DNA from 4 places in the Aquirhabdus parva genome. Region 1 is predicted to be linked to each of the others. Evidence: predicted binding sites of a transcription regulator. Region 1 holds the regulator's gene; each other region holds the start of a gene.

Evidence for each region. Region 1 encodes PhoB, which activates phosphate uptake and scavenging genes when phosphate is short. Its sites were predicted from a motif close to TGTCATNAANCTGTCATAA; they were not measured.
Region 2: the regulator PhoB is predicted to act here: its motif matches at 2,008-2,026, upstream of HYN46_RS04210 (inorganic phosphate transporter).
Region 3: the regulator PhoB is predicted to act here: its motif matches at 1,729-1,747, upstream of pstS (phosphate ABC transporter substrate-binding protein PstS).
Region 4: the regulator PhoB is predicted to act here: its motif matches at 1,444-1,462, upstream of HYN46_RS04525 (porin).

Annotation. Positions count from the first base shown of each region.
Region 1 covers NZ_CP031222.1:2,608,746-2,611,965, reverse strand. The annotation lists gene phoR (phosphate regulon sensor histidine kinase PhoR) at 1-752, opposite strand, end outside; gene phoB (phosphate regulon transcriptional regulator PhoB) at 814-1,524, opposite strand; gene HYN46_RS11705 (SCP-2 sterol transfer family protein) at 1,974-2,465, shown strand; gene bioB (biotin synthase BioB) at 2,515-3,220, shown strand, end outside.
Region 2 covers NZ_CP031222.1:953,489-956,708, reverse strand. The annotation lists gene smpB (SsrA-binding protein SmpB) at 1-287, shown strand, start outside; gene HYN46_RS04210 (inorganic phosphate transporter) at 339-1,886, opposite strand; gene metH (methionine synthase) at 2,268-3,220, shown strand, end outside.
Region 3 covers NZ_CP031222.1:436,625-439,844, forward strand. The annotation lists rRNA gene rrf (5S ribosomal RNA) at 1-88, shown strand, start outside; gene HYN46_RS01970 (hypothetical protein) at 623-874, opposite strand; gene HYN46_RS01975 (M23 family metallopeptidase) at 905-1,444, opposite strand; gene pstS (phosphate ABC transporter substrate-binding protein PstS) at 1,834-2,871, shown strand; gene pstC (phosphate ABC transporter permease subunit PstC) at 3,160-3,220, shown strand, end outside.
Region 4 covers NZ_CP031222.1:1,020,401-1,023,620, reverse strand. The annotation lists gene HYN46_RS04525 (porin) at 1-1,230, opposite strand, end outside; gene ftsY (signal recognition particle-docking protein FtsY) at 1,873-3,030, opposite strand.

The DNA of each region.
Region 1 (3,220 bases):
TGTTCAAAGCCACGCCGCCAGCGTGGGTTAAGGTCATCCTGATCCATATAGGTTTCAAGATAGCCGGACAGTACGGTTAACGGCGTGCGTAACTCGTGCGAAACATTGTCTACAAAGTCTTTGCGCATCAATTCTAGGTTGTGTAAGCGGGTAACATCGTAAGCGACCAGCAAGCGATCATTTTGTCCAAAGCGAGTGAGCTTACATTGGAAGTAACGCTCTTCATTGATCCAAGATTTAAGCTTAATCTCTTGGCTATAGTTACCTTGTTGGTAGTAACTGACAAATTCTGGAGCCCGGCAGAAATTCAGGATGTTGCGACCTTGATCGCCAGACTTTAGGCCCAGTATTTTTTCTGCAGCAGGATTCCACCACTCAATTAGCGAGCTAGCATCAATCAGGACCACGGCTTCTTCAAGCGCCGCAACAGAGGTTTGTGCACGGCTGATGACACCCAGCAGATTTTTGCGTGAGCGATGTTCACTGATTTGGATTCGGGTGATGTTGTACAGTAGGGCAGACCAGACACCACCCAGTTCAGGCGGCTCTTGATCGGGCGTGTGCTGCATCCAGCGATAGAGTCGATACAGTGAGTACCACTGTAAAAGTAAAAACAGAAACAAAGCCAGCAAGACCGCCAGCCAAGGCATACCAACGACCCAGCCGATGCAAAAAAAGATTAGCACCAGCCCAATTAAACGTAATAAATCTTGATAGACAAAGTCTAATAAAGAGGTCGTTGAATTACTCATGCGGGCAGTTTAGCCGATTTCAGCGCGGCGCTGTGAATCATTATGATCTGCCCTTATGGGTTTATGTTGCTGGTTGCAAGTCAATGCGTGTGGAGAAGCGATAGCCTGTACCACGCACCGTTTGGATAAACCGATCAAAGCCATGAGGCTCTAATACTTTGCGTAAACGGCGAATATGCACATCAATGGTGCGATCTTCTACATAGACATTACCGCCCCAGACTTGATCGAGCATCTGAGTGCGGGTATATGCACGTTCTGGGTGCGTCATAAAGAAAGCCAACAGGCGATATTCAGTCGGTCCCATTTCAACGGTATGCGTTCCAACACTGATGCGCTGGCTCACTGGATCCAACGTTAAGCCGTCTGCGTTGATGGCACGGTCTGCATTAAGTGCGCTGGCACGACGCAAAACCGCTTTGATGCGAGAAACCAGTTCACGGGTTGAGAAGGGCTTGGTCATATAGTCATCGGCGCCTGCGTCAAGGCCTTGCACTTTATTGTCTTCTTCTCCGCGAGCGGTCAGCATAATGACGGGTATTTCTGATAGGGACTCATCTTTCTTTAAGCGGCGGCAAAGTTCAATCCCGCTCATACTGCCTGGCATCATCCAGTCGAGCAGGATAAGGGCTGGCCGCTGATCGACGATAATGGCATGTGCGGTACGGGCATCTTCGGCTTGCACGCAGTCAAAGCCTGCGAGATCAAGCGCTGTGTGAATCATTTCACGAATGGGAGCTTCGTCATCAACAATTAAAATACGGTCTGTCATGGTTTCTGTGATCCATTTGCTGGTAACACACTGCCCAGTGCAATGCGTGATAACCAGATCGTGACAATCGTTTTGGATGTTTTTAGGTTTAACGACAGTTAAACAATATCCAAAAGCAACGTCAAACTAATAATGACAGTAATATTACAACGAATATTGTTACGGTTTGATTACGGCAAGATTCTTGCTTATCGTCTTTCATCTCGTAATTCACCTAGCTTATCGACAAAAGCCGACTGTTTTTGGTCTTTATGCCAGTGACAGCACAAACAACTGGTGCTAAAGTGAATGCCGTTTGTGTTTTCGACAGGTTGCATTGCATCAATGCATCGTGTTTATGATGAGTCTCATTGAGACTGTATTTTATATTTTTAAACATCGGCATCTCAATTTTTTGATCAAGCACTATGTGTATATGCCAATTTATATCCTCCATGCGAGCTTCTACTATGACTCTTCCTGTCGTTCAACTACCATTGCTCAATCTATCTACACATCCGTTTGATTTGTTGTTAGCGGGTTTAGGGCTACGCATGATTCAATTGGCGTATACCAGTCCAGAATTTAAAACGATTTTAGAAAATCGTTCGTTCACCATTCAGATTGAATCGCAAGACGGCATCGCCCGTAATTTTACCGTGCTGAATAATCAGGTCACTATGGCCAGCGGCCTTGCACCAAAACCAGATTTCACTTTGCGTTTTAAGGATGGTGAAACAGCGATACAGATTCTCAAGCAAGGCAATCCAGCAGCATTTATGACCGGCATGCAAGATGGCTCGGTACAAATGGAAGGCGACTTTAGTTTGCTGATGTGGTTTAACCAAGCTTCAAAAATGATTGTGCCAAAGATTCCGAAACCGATCTTAGCCAAAGTCAAGCCAGCGCTCAAACATGCGCGTAAGTTGCAGTCACGTTTTACACGTGCACGCTCTGCATAAAACGGTTAGATTCAGGTTAGATTGTTTTTCAGCAATAGGATAGGTTGAAATGATGCTACGTAATGATTGGACACGCGATGAGATCGCGGCACTCTTTGATTTACCCTTCAATGATTTGATGTTTCAGGCGCAAACAGTCCATCGCCAGCATTTTGATGCCAATGCGATTCAGGTCAGCACCCTGCTTTCCATCAAGACTGGTAACTGCCCCGAAGATTGCGATTATTGCTCACAATCCGCTCATCACCAAACCGCACTCGTTCCTGAAAAGAAAATCGCGATTGAAAAAGTTTTAGAAGCGGCCAAAGCAGCACGTGATACTGGTGCTTCACGTTTCTGCATGGGCGCAGCATGGCGTAATCCGCATGAGCGTGATATGCCTTATGTACTGGAACTGGTCAAAGAAGTCAAAGCTATGGGTCTTGAGACCTGTATGACTTTGGGTATGTTGTCCTCCAATCAAGCAGAGCGTTTGGCTGAAGCAGGACTGGATTATTACAACCATAATCTGGATACTTCTCGTGAGCACTATGCACATATCATCCGTACCCGTACATTTGATGACCGCTTGGATACCTTGTCCCATGTGCGTGCCTCAGGCATGAAAGTGTGTAGTGGCGGTATTGTTGGACTCGGCGAGTCACGTCAAGATCGCGTGGGTCTACTGCATGAGCTGTCCACCTTACCTTTGCATCCTGAATCTGTGCCGCTGAATCTACTGGTTGCAGTTGAGGGAACTCCGCTAGGTGATACCC
Region 2 (3,220 bases), 1.7 Mb from region 1:
TATTCAATGCTCAGATTACCCCGCTGTGGTCTGCTTCAACACATATCGACCCTGAAGCGACCCGTACCCGAAAACTGCTCATGTCACGTCGTCAGATTGATAAGCTCATGGCTGCGGTCAATCAAAAGGGTTATACCTGTGTACCGCTCGCCAGCTTCTGGAAAGGCCAGTATGTAAAGTGTGAGATTGCGCTGGTGAAAGGTAAAGCGCTACATGACAAACGTGCGACTGAAAAAGACCGCGATTGGAATCGTGAGAAACAGCGGGTGTTTAGAAAGAGTCATTGATAATAAAAAAGCCTAGCAATTGCTAGGCTTTTTTATTAAACCAATAAGAAATTATACGAACCGTAAGAACAACCAGTACAAGCCACCTGATAGCGCCATCGCAGCAGGCAACGTCAATACCCATGCGGACAAGATGCTACGCACAGTGCTCCATTGTAAGCCTGATTTATTGGCCGTCATGGTTCCTGCAACCGCACTATTCAAGACATGTGTCGTACTCACAGGAACACCCACACCGTCGGCAGCCAGAATAGTCGTCATAGCGACAAGCTCAGCCGACATCCCTTGACCATAAGTCATGTGTGACTTACCAATTTTTTCTCCAACGGTCACTACAATCCGTCTCCAGCCGACCATCGTACCAAGTCCAAGAGCGAGTGCAACAGCAACCTTGACCCATGTTGGGATGTACTGTGTGGCTTTATCGAGATTTTTACGATAATCGACCACGGTTGCTGTTTGTGCGGCATTTAGCGTTGGCATGGCTTTATCTTTATCCAAACGCTTCAACGTCGCACTACTCAAATACATGTCATTACGCAAGTTAGCTGTCGCTGATTCAGGAACTTTGTCCATACTGCCGTAGCTTGCAACGGCATCGCCAAGATGGTTCGATAGAACTGCAACCGAGGGAACGACTTGTGGATTAACTTGGCGATCTTGGATATAACGCGTCAGTGTTGCTCGCGCTTGGGTATCGGTAATAGTAGGTTGAGACGGTGCCAAAATACGTGCAGTCTTCTCAGACAAAGCCGCAAATGACTGTACTTGAGTACTATCCATCGTTTTATTCAATGAATAAGCCAGCGGCACAATTCCGATTAGGATGAGCATGATCAAGCCCATTCCCTTTTGCCCATCGTTTGAACCATGGGCAAAGCTTACACCTGTGCAGGTGAAAATTAACAACGCACGAATCACAAACGGTGGTGGCTCATTGCCAACAGGAGGTTGAAACAACTCTAAACGACGCTTAAAAACAAATTTTACAAGCAAGAAAACAATCGCAGCAAAACCAAAACCAATCAGTGGTGAAAAAAGTAATGCCTTACCCACTTTGATCACTTGCTCGACATCAACACCACTAGCACCATCCGTTGCCGAATGCAAAAACTGATTCATCAATCCTACACCGATGATTGAACCCACCATGGTATGTGAACTTGAAGCTGGGATACCGAGGTACCAAGTCCCTAAGTTCCAAATGATCGCTGCGAGTAACAACGCAAAAACCATCGCAAAACCCGCACCACTACTGACATTCAAAATCAGTTCGACGGGCAATAAAGCAAGGATCCCGTATGCAACGGCTCCGCTTGCCATTAACACGCCAAGAAAGTTGAACAGACCAGACCAGACGACAGCGACGGATGCAGGCAATGCATTGGTGTAAATAACCGTAGCGACCGCATTAGCCGTATCATGAAAACCATTCACGAACTCAAAGCCGAGAGCAATCGTTAATGCTGCACCCAACATTGCAAAAGAGAAAATCGTAAGCTGCGGAACATGGGATAAATCAGTCGCTAATTGAGTCCCAATATAGATCAATGCAAAAACGATTAAACCAAAAAACAGTGGCTTAAACCATGAAGGCATTTTGGCATTGGCTTTATCAACCACTGGAGGAGTTGCTTCTGTGACAGGTGCCGCTGATGAAATCGTGTTCATGGCTAGACCTTGAGCAATATAATTTATTGGTTGGCATTTTCGATCCTGAATATGACAGTATTATGACATTCTTGTTTTATGGCATAGCGATTTGTAGACGAAGGGGCTCACTGCCCTAACCTAATCTTGCTCTATCCTGCCACACCTAGCATTCACGTGATGTAATTACCTGTTAGAATACGCAGCTTTTTGTTGTGTTCCATGTATACGCACTCCATATCTAATGGATGATCGTGCAGATTGAATGATGGGTTTATTAAAGTCGCAGTGACGTTGCTTTATTCTTGGTTTTCGGAGTTCTTTGTAAAAATGTCTACACCCGCAATCGCAGCTCAAAATCTAAAAAAACAGCTTCAAGAGCTACTGAAACAAAGAATTCTCATTATCGATGGCGCGATGGGGACCATGATTCAACGCCACAAACTCGAAGAAGAAGACTATCGAGGAGAGCGTTTCGCTGACTTTGAACATGATGTGAAGGGCAACAACGATCTACTGGTGTTAACGCAGCCTCATATTATTCAAGGCATCCATGCTCAGTATTTGGAAGCTGGTGCAGACATTATCGAGACCAATACCTTCAATGGTACTCAGGTGTCTATGGCTGATTACCATATGGAACACCTTGTCAGTGAGATTAACACCACTGCGGCTCGACTTGCCCGTCAAGTCTGTGACGAGTTCACCGCAAAAAATCCTGATAAACCCCGCTTTGTCGCGGGTGTCCTTGGGCCAACATCGCGCACCTGCTCGATCAGCCCAGATGTCAATAATCCTGCATTTCGTAATGTGACTTTCGATGAACTCGTTGAAAACTATGTACAAGCCACTCTTGCACTGATCGAAGGTGGTGCACACATCATTCTGATCGAGACCGTCTTTGATACGTTGAACTGTAAAGCCGCAATTTTTGCGGTCAAAACCGTCTTTGAGCAAATCGGCTACGAACTGCCCCTGATGATTTCAGGCACGATTACCGATGCATCAGGTCGAACGCTGTCTGGTCAAACGGCGGAAGCGTTTTGGAACTCGGTGCGACATGCAGACTTGCTGTCGATCGGTTTTAACTGTGCGCTCGGTGCCGATGCTATGCGCCCGCATGTTAAAACGATTGGCGATAAGGCTGATATTTTTGTCTCTGCGCATCCAAATGCGGGTCTACCTAATGCTTTTGGTGAGTACGATGAAACACCAGAACAAACCGCAGAGTTTATCCGTGAATTTGCAGAAAGTGGCTTGATCAATATTACGGGAGGTTGCTG
Region 3 (3,220 bases), 1.6 Mb from region 1:
CCTGATCCCATCCCGAACTCAGAAGTGAAACCTCTTTGCGCCGATGGTAGTGTGGCATTCGCCATGTGAGAGTAGGGCATCGTCAGCTCATTATTCGTAGCTCAAAGCTACACACTTAACCCCTTCTCCTACGAGATGGGGGTTTTGTCTTTCTACACCATTTAATTTCTGAAAATAATAAAACTCGAAATATAAAACATTAAAGCCCAAGGTAATCGCCTCGGGCTTTTTATTTGTATTTATTCAAGCTATGGAATATAGAAGGATTTTAAAGTCTTCGTGTTAGTGCGATCTAAAATATTTGGAGCCCTTAAGTTTAATCAACTTTAGGGCTTTTTTTATTGTTCAGAATTGATACTGCTGTCTATAGCATCACTGGATGTCGTTATTATATTTTGAAGCTGAGAAGTGGGCTGATCATCGGTCGCTTCATTAGGATTACAGGAATTCAACGCGATAATAAGAGAAAAGAGAATCCACGCTTGTATCGACTGTTTGCGTCTAACTTGTGGTGTTAGGGATAAGTGGCTCAATTGAGTTTTCCTTGTTGCGGATCGAGGAGCATCTATATTTTCCCCGATTTTAAGATAAAACAGAACGGATATTTTGTGTACGGTCTTCTTTATTGTGGATCAATCGTGAATGGCGCCCAGAGGGACTGCTGGGTATCCCAATATTGCAACTGATCAAGATGGATTGATGTGAAAGGAATCCAGTCGTCTTTGCCCTGTTTTTCAGAAAAACCCGTACTCATCAGCAGATCGTCTTCTCTGATCTCCATGATCCATCCTTGCAACGTTCGTCCATCAGTAAGATGGATGCGCTGCTGGTTCCCTTTTTCCGCAAATACTGCAAGTTGCTCCGCTAGGTCCATGACTTTACTCAAATGATGCAAAGTCTTATTTTAGCGCAAATATGGGTAAGGATTTACAGCAGTTCGATTTGGCGATAAATAAATACCATAGTGCAGATGTGTGGTTGTTGCATTACCCGTACTACCGACGTAACCCAGCGTATCTCCGACTTTTACAGTGTCACCGATGCGGTATTTGCCGAAGCCTTCTAAGTGGGCATAGTAATGTTGACTCAAGGCATATCCAACAACCGTAATAGCATTCCCCCCTGCGCCATAGCTGCTGATCCGACTGACAATCCCATCTGTCGTACTATAAACGGGAGTACCACGCTTACTCAGAATATCGATGCCTTCGTGGCTGCGTCCATGGCTGCGCGCATTACCCCAAGTATCTGTCAGTTGATCTGCAGATATGCCTTTGACAGGAATAGGGAGATGAGATGGCAAGGGGGTGCTGGCGAGCTGTTGATAGAATTTTGATTGTGAGTCGATACGCGCAGTTGCGTTTTTAGGTGGAGACGATGCACAAGCGGTGAGTAGGCTTAATGTCAGAATAGCGGAACAACTGTGTTTAAATCGGGTAGGCATCATAGAGTAAATTCCATTTAATGCTGTGATGGTGTAGAACTATGATATCGCTATCGTTTGGAAAAAAATATGCCGCTTACATTAAAGATTGGTTTTATCTAGTGATAAAAGCGACTAAATGTGATTCAGTGAACAGAACAGGATGACTCAACGTCCAGCCTATTTGGGTGATGATTCTGGCAAACTAAAGTGATTTTGATCCCATGAGTGATTGAGTTTTGTCATGACGATAATGTCGATAAAAAAGTATCGTCTTCGTGATTAAAAAAGCCTAAGATGTCGTTTGTAAGAAGACTGTCATAAAAGTATCACAATTCTCATGTCTAATAGCACCGTTCACGAATTCTGTTTTTTATTGATATTGTTGGCTCTATTTTGAGGTCTAAATAATGCGTATTACTTCTTTGATGTTATCTATTCTAGTCTCTGCTGCAACTGTAGGCGTTGTTCATGCAGCTGACGTTACTGGTGCGGGTTCTTCTTTTGCTGCTCCTGTTTTTGCAAAGTGGGCTGATGCGTACAAAGCTAAATCTGGCGTTGGTTTAAACTACCAGTCTATCGGTTCAGGTGCTGGTATCAAGCAAATTTCAGAAAAAACTGTAGATTTTGGTGCATCAGACAAGCCATTGTCACCACAAGATTTGGAAGCAAAAGGTTTGACACAGTTCCCAGCAATCATGGGTGGTGTTGTTCCTGTATTGAACATCAAAGGTATCGCAGCTGGTCAAATTAAATTGACTGGTGATGTACTTGCAAACATCTATTTGGGCAAAATCAAGCAATGGAACGATCCAGCGCTGGTTGCATTGAACCCAAGCCTGAAAGACATCGATGAAAACATCACTGTAGTACGCCGTGCAGACGGTTCAGGTACGACATTCATCTTCACAAACTACTTGTCTAAAGTCAGCGCTGACTGGAAAACCAAAGTAGGTAGCGATACTACTGTTGCATGGCCAGAAGGCGTTGCAGGTAAGGGTAACGCAGGTGTAGCGTCATACGTACAACGTATCAATGGTTCAATTGGTTATGTTGAATATGCCTATGCAAAACAAAACAAATTGTCTTATACCCAACTACAAAATCGTGATGGCGCATATGTATTGCCAGATGACACCACTTTCCAAGCAGCAGCAGCCTACGCTGACTGGGCAAAAGCACCTGCATTTGGTGAAGTGTTGACTAACGAACCAGGCAAGAACAGCTGGCCAATCACTGGTGCTACTTTTGTATTACTACAAAAGAAAGCAGACAAACCCGCTCAATCTAAAGAAGTGTTCAAATACTTCGACTGGTCTTTCAAAAATGGCGGCGCACTTGCAGCACAATTGGACTATGTTCCAATGCCAGCAAACGTTGTTAAGTTAATCCAAGCGTCTTGGAAAACTGAAGTGAAAGATGCAGCAACTGGTAAAGCAGTTTGGTAAGTAGTGAATAACTAGACTGATTTATGAAATAAATAATTCAGAGCTACATCAACGCATGTAGCTCTGTTTTTGACTTTATATGAACTGTGTTTTTTGATTTATATTTTATACAGATGGACGCCATTAGGATTTGTTCATCAAGAGATAGGGGAGACGGAACGGGTTACTGCTAAAGAGATTGCAGTAAGGTTCACGTCCAATTCAAAAGCATGACCTAAAGTGTCTTCGACGATATTGCTGTATTTATAAAGCACCCAAAGATTTGCAACTTGGATTAGATAGGTAATTATGATTACTTCAGAGATAACATCTGCTGCTCGACTGATCAAAGTCGAGAATGGCCGTAATG
Region 4 (3,220 bases), 1.6 Mb from region 1:
CAGACCCAAGCCAAAGCCTGAGTATTTGTAGTTAGAGTCTTGACCAGCGTTAGGTAGTGGAACTGCGATAGTACCTACGTTGTTTGGGTTTTTCAGAGTACGTTGAGCCCAGAAACCGTATACTTTGGTTTTTGCACTGAATGCATAATCCAAATCAACAGTCACTTGATCGATTTTTACATCAGAAATATTGTTGCCCAAAGATTTGGTTGTTGCGCTTTCCCATTGTGCTTTTGCTGACAGACCGTCCAAAATTGATGCTGGGAACTTGTAGATTGCACTAACCAAGTAACCGTTTTCTTTTGGAGAAGAACCTGCAAAGCCTGCAGCATTTTTGTCTGAAAGTTTAGCTTGTTGATACAAACCGTTCAGAGTTAAGCCATCAGCACCTGCCAATTTACCCAAATCAACGCTACCTACCCAACGGAATAGATCAGTGTTGTTTGAAGCTGAAGCAAAAGGATTGTTCACAGAAGTGATCGGCGCTTTGGTTGCGAATGCAAAAGTATTTGCAGCATTCCAGACGCTGGCTACGTTAACGTCATATGCAACACCAGTGTATAAACCAGCATCTTTATTCGCATAAATGATAGAGGTAGAAGTTGCTGTTGAACCAGTATTGCCTACTGCGTTTTTAGCGACTGTTTTTTCACTTGGGGAAACCAAGAAGTTTGCAGAGAATACGCCGTAGCCTGTATCAAACTTCGCTGATTCCAAAGCGATGACGTTGTTGATACGGTTTTCGCCAGCAAGTGTTTGCGTGCTATCAAAGCTACCATTTACGAAGTCATCCGCAACGTCAACACCTTGAGCTGGGTTAACGTACTGAAGTGTTTTTACGTTGGTATCCAAACGACCAAACTTCAAAGTACCCAAACCTTCATATTGCAAACCGATGAAGCGGTTACGAGCAGCGAGGTCATAGGTAGTACCAGTTGCAGAAGTATCGGTGTTGTTGTTGATTGATGGTTTTGAGTTGTTGCTGTTGTTATCAATCGCGACACCCCACTCGATACCATAAACTGCGCTTAGGTTATCAGTGAGTTTTTCGTTACCCTTGATGCCGAAACGTGAAGCGTTAGAATCAACTGTGGTTACACGGTTTTGATTCAGATCACTTTTGGTGTTATCAACAGAAACGTTGATTTTACCGTAAACTGAAGGACCATCCGCTTGTGCAGCGCCGATTGATGCGGCAGCAACCAAAGTAGCAAGAAGTAGCTTTTTCATTTCCAAACTCCAAAAAGGACATCAAAATAGGGTTATTGTGTGAGAAAAGTAGTTAAATCACCTTCAACTGGTGCGAAGTATACGCACCGAATTGTGACAATCTAGTTACATTCCTAAAAATCCTGTTACATCTTTAAAATTTTCTTACAATTTATTTGCCCAGCACCTGCATCATACAGAAAACAATTTGCTTTGCAAATATATAACGCAACTGTATGACAGAATCATGACAAGCAACAGAAAAATTAACATAAGCAATTGTAAAATAAACATTATTTAAAACAAAATTCTCAAAAAATCATATTTTTTTACTTCAAATGAGTATCTTCTACCCCCAATACATCACTTAAAAAATCAATAAATTCAAAAAATAGAAATTATTAATTTAAATTTTGCAACCATTCCGTGATTTATTTTGTGAGAATTTACGTCTTAACTTGTAGGATTGTGACGGTAATATTTCATGCCGTAAAATAATAATTGCTGATTTGCATATCACTTTTACTTACACGACGGTTACATTAGATACAAAATCAGCATAAGAACTCACCCACAAGAAAATTCAAGACAAAAAAAAAGCTGAGGAAATCCTCAGCTTTACTACACGACCCAACGATCTATTGATATTTTTTTACGTAAAACTTACTCATCGTTTTGGAACATTGCGGAAACAAAATCTTTCGCAGCAAAAGGACGCAAGTCATCAATCTTCTCACCTACACCAATGAATCGAATCGGGACATGACTGCGGCTCGCAATATTAAACAGCATCCCGCCTTTTGCTGTCCCATCTAATTTGGTGATGGTTAAGCCAGTCAGCCCTACAGCAGAATCGAATTCTTGTACTTGATTGATGGCATTTTGACCCGTACCAGCATCAACAACCAACATGATTTCATGAGGCGCCGTGGCATCAATTTTTTGCATGACACGTTTAACTTTTTTCAGTTCTTCCATCAAATTGCTTTTGGTATGTAAGCGGCCTGCTGTATCTGCAATCAATACATCAATACCTTTGGCTCTGGCACTCTCAAAAGCATCGAAAATAACTGAGGCGCTATCCGCGCCATTGCCTTGTGCAACAACCGCAATATCATTTCGCTCACCCCAAACTTGCAACTGCTCAGTTGCAGCGGCACGAAAGGTATCCCCTGCTGCTAACATGACCTTTTTGCCCTCTCCCTGCAAGCGCTTTGCTAACTTACCAATCGTAGTCGTCTTACCCACGCCGTTCACCCCAACCATTAGGATGACATAAGGACGCTTATTCGGATCGATATGAAGGGCTTTGACGCGTGGTGCGAGCAATGCAACCAATTCCTCTTGTAGTGCCTTATACAGTGCATTGGAGTAAATCAGTTCACGACGCGCGGTCCGCTCTGTCAAATTTTGTACGATTGTACGAGTCGCCTCAATCCCAATGTCTGCAACCAAAAGCTGAGTTTCGATTTCCTCAAGCAACTCATCATCGATCTCTTTACCACCAATGAGCAAATTGACCACACCATCGGTAAATCCACGACGCGTCTTTGCCAGACCTTGCTTCATCCGCCCAAAAAAACCGCTACCAGACTCCGAGTCGTCTACATGGCTTTCCGAGACAGAGCTAACTACAGAACTATTAACAACCACTGGAACCTCATCCTTAACAGCAGGAATAATAGGTGCAGCAGGTAAAGGTGGCTTGGGCAACTCAACGGCAACATCAGTAACCAGATGTTGAGCCGTCTTTTCAGGAAAGATGAGTGGTGCATTCAGACCAGAATACTGTGAAGGAGAGTTAGAAGATTGGTTTGACATGCTACTTTGGCTCGCTTTCAAGCAAAATAATGAAGAAGAGGATGCGCTAATTTGTAATACAAGGGTGAAACAGCCATGAATTCTAACATGTGAACTTATATAAAAATGCTTACAGCCCTAAAAACTCGACATGAATAGTCTTCAAACGACTATCACGGCACAACATATCAATATGTCTAAATTTGCTTTG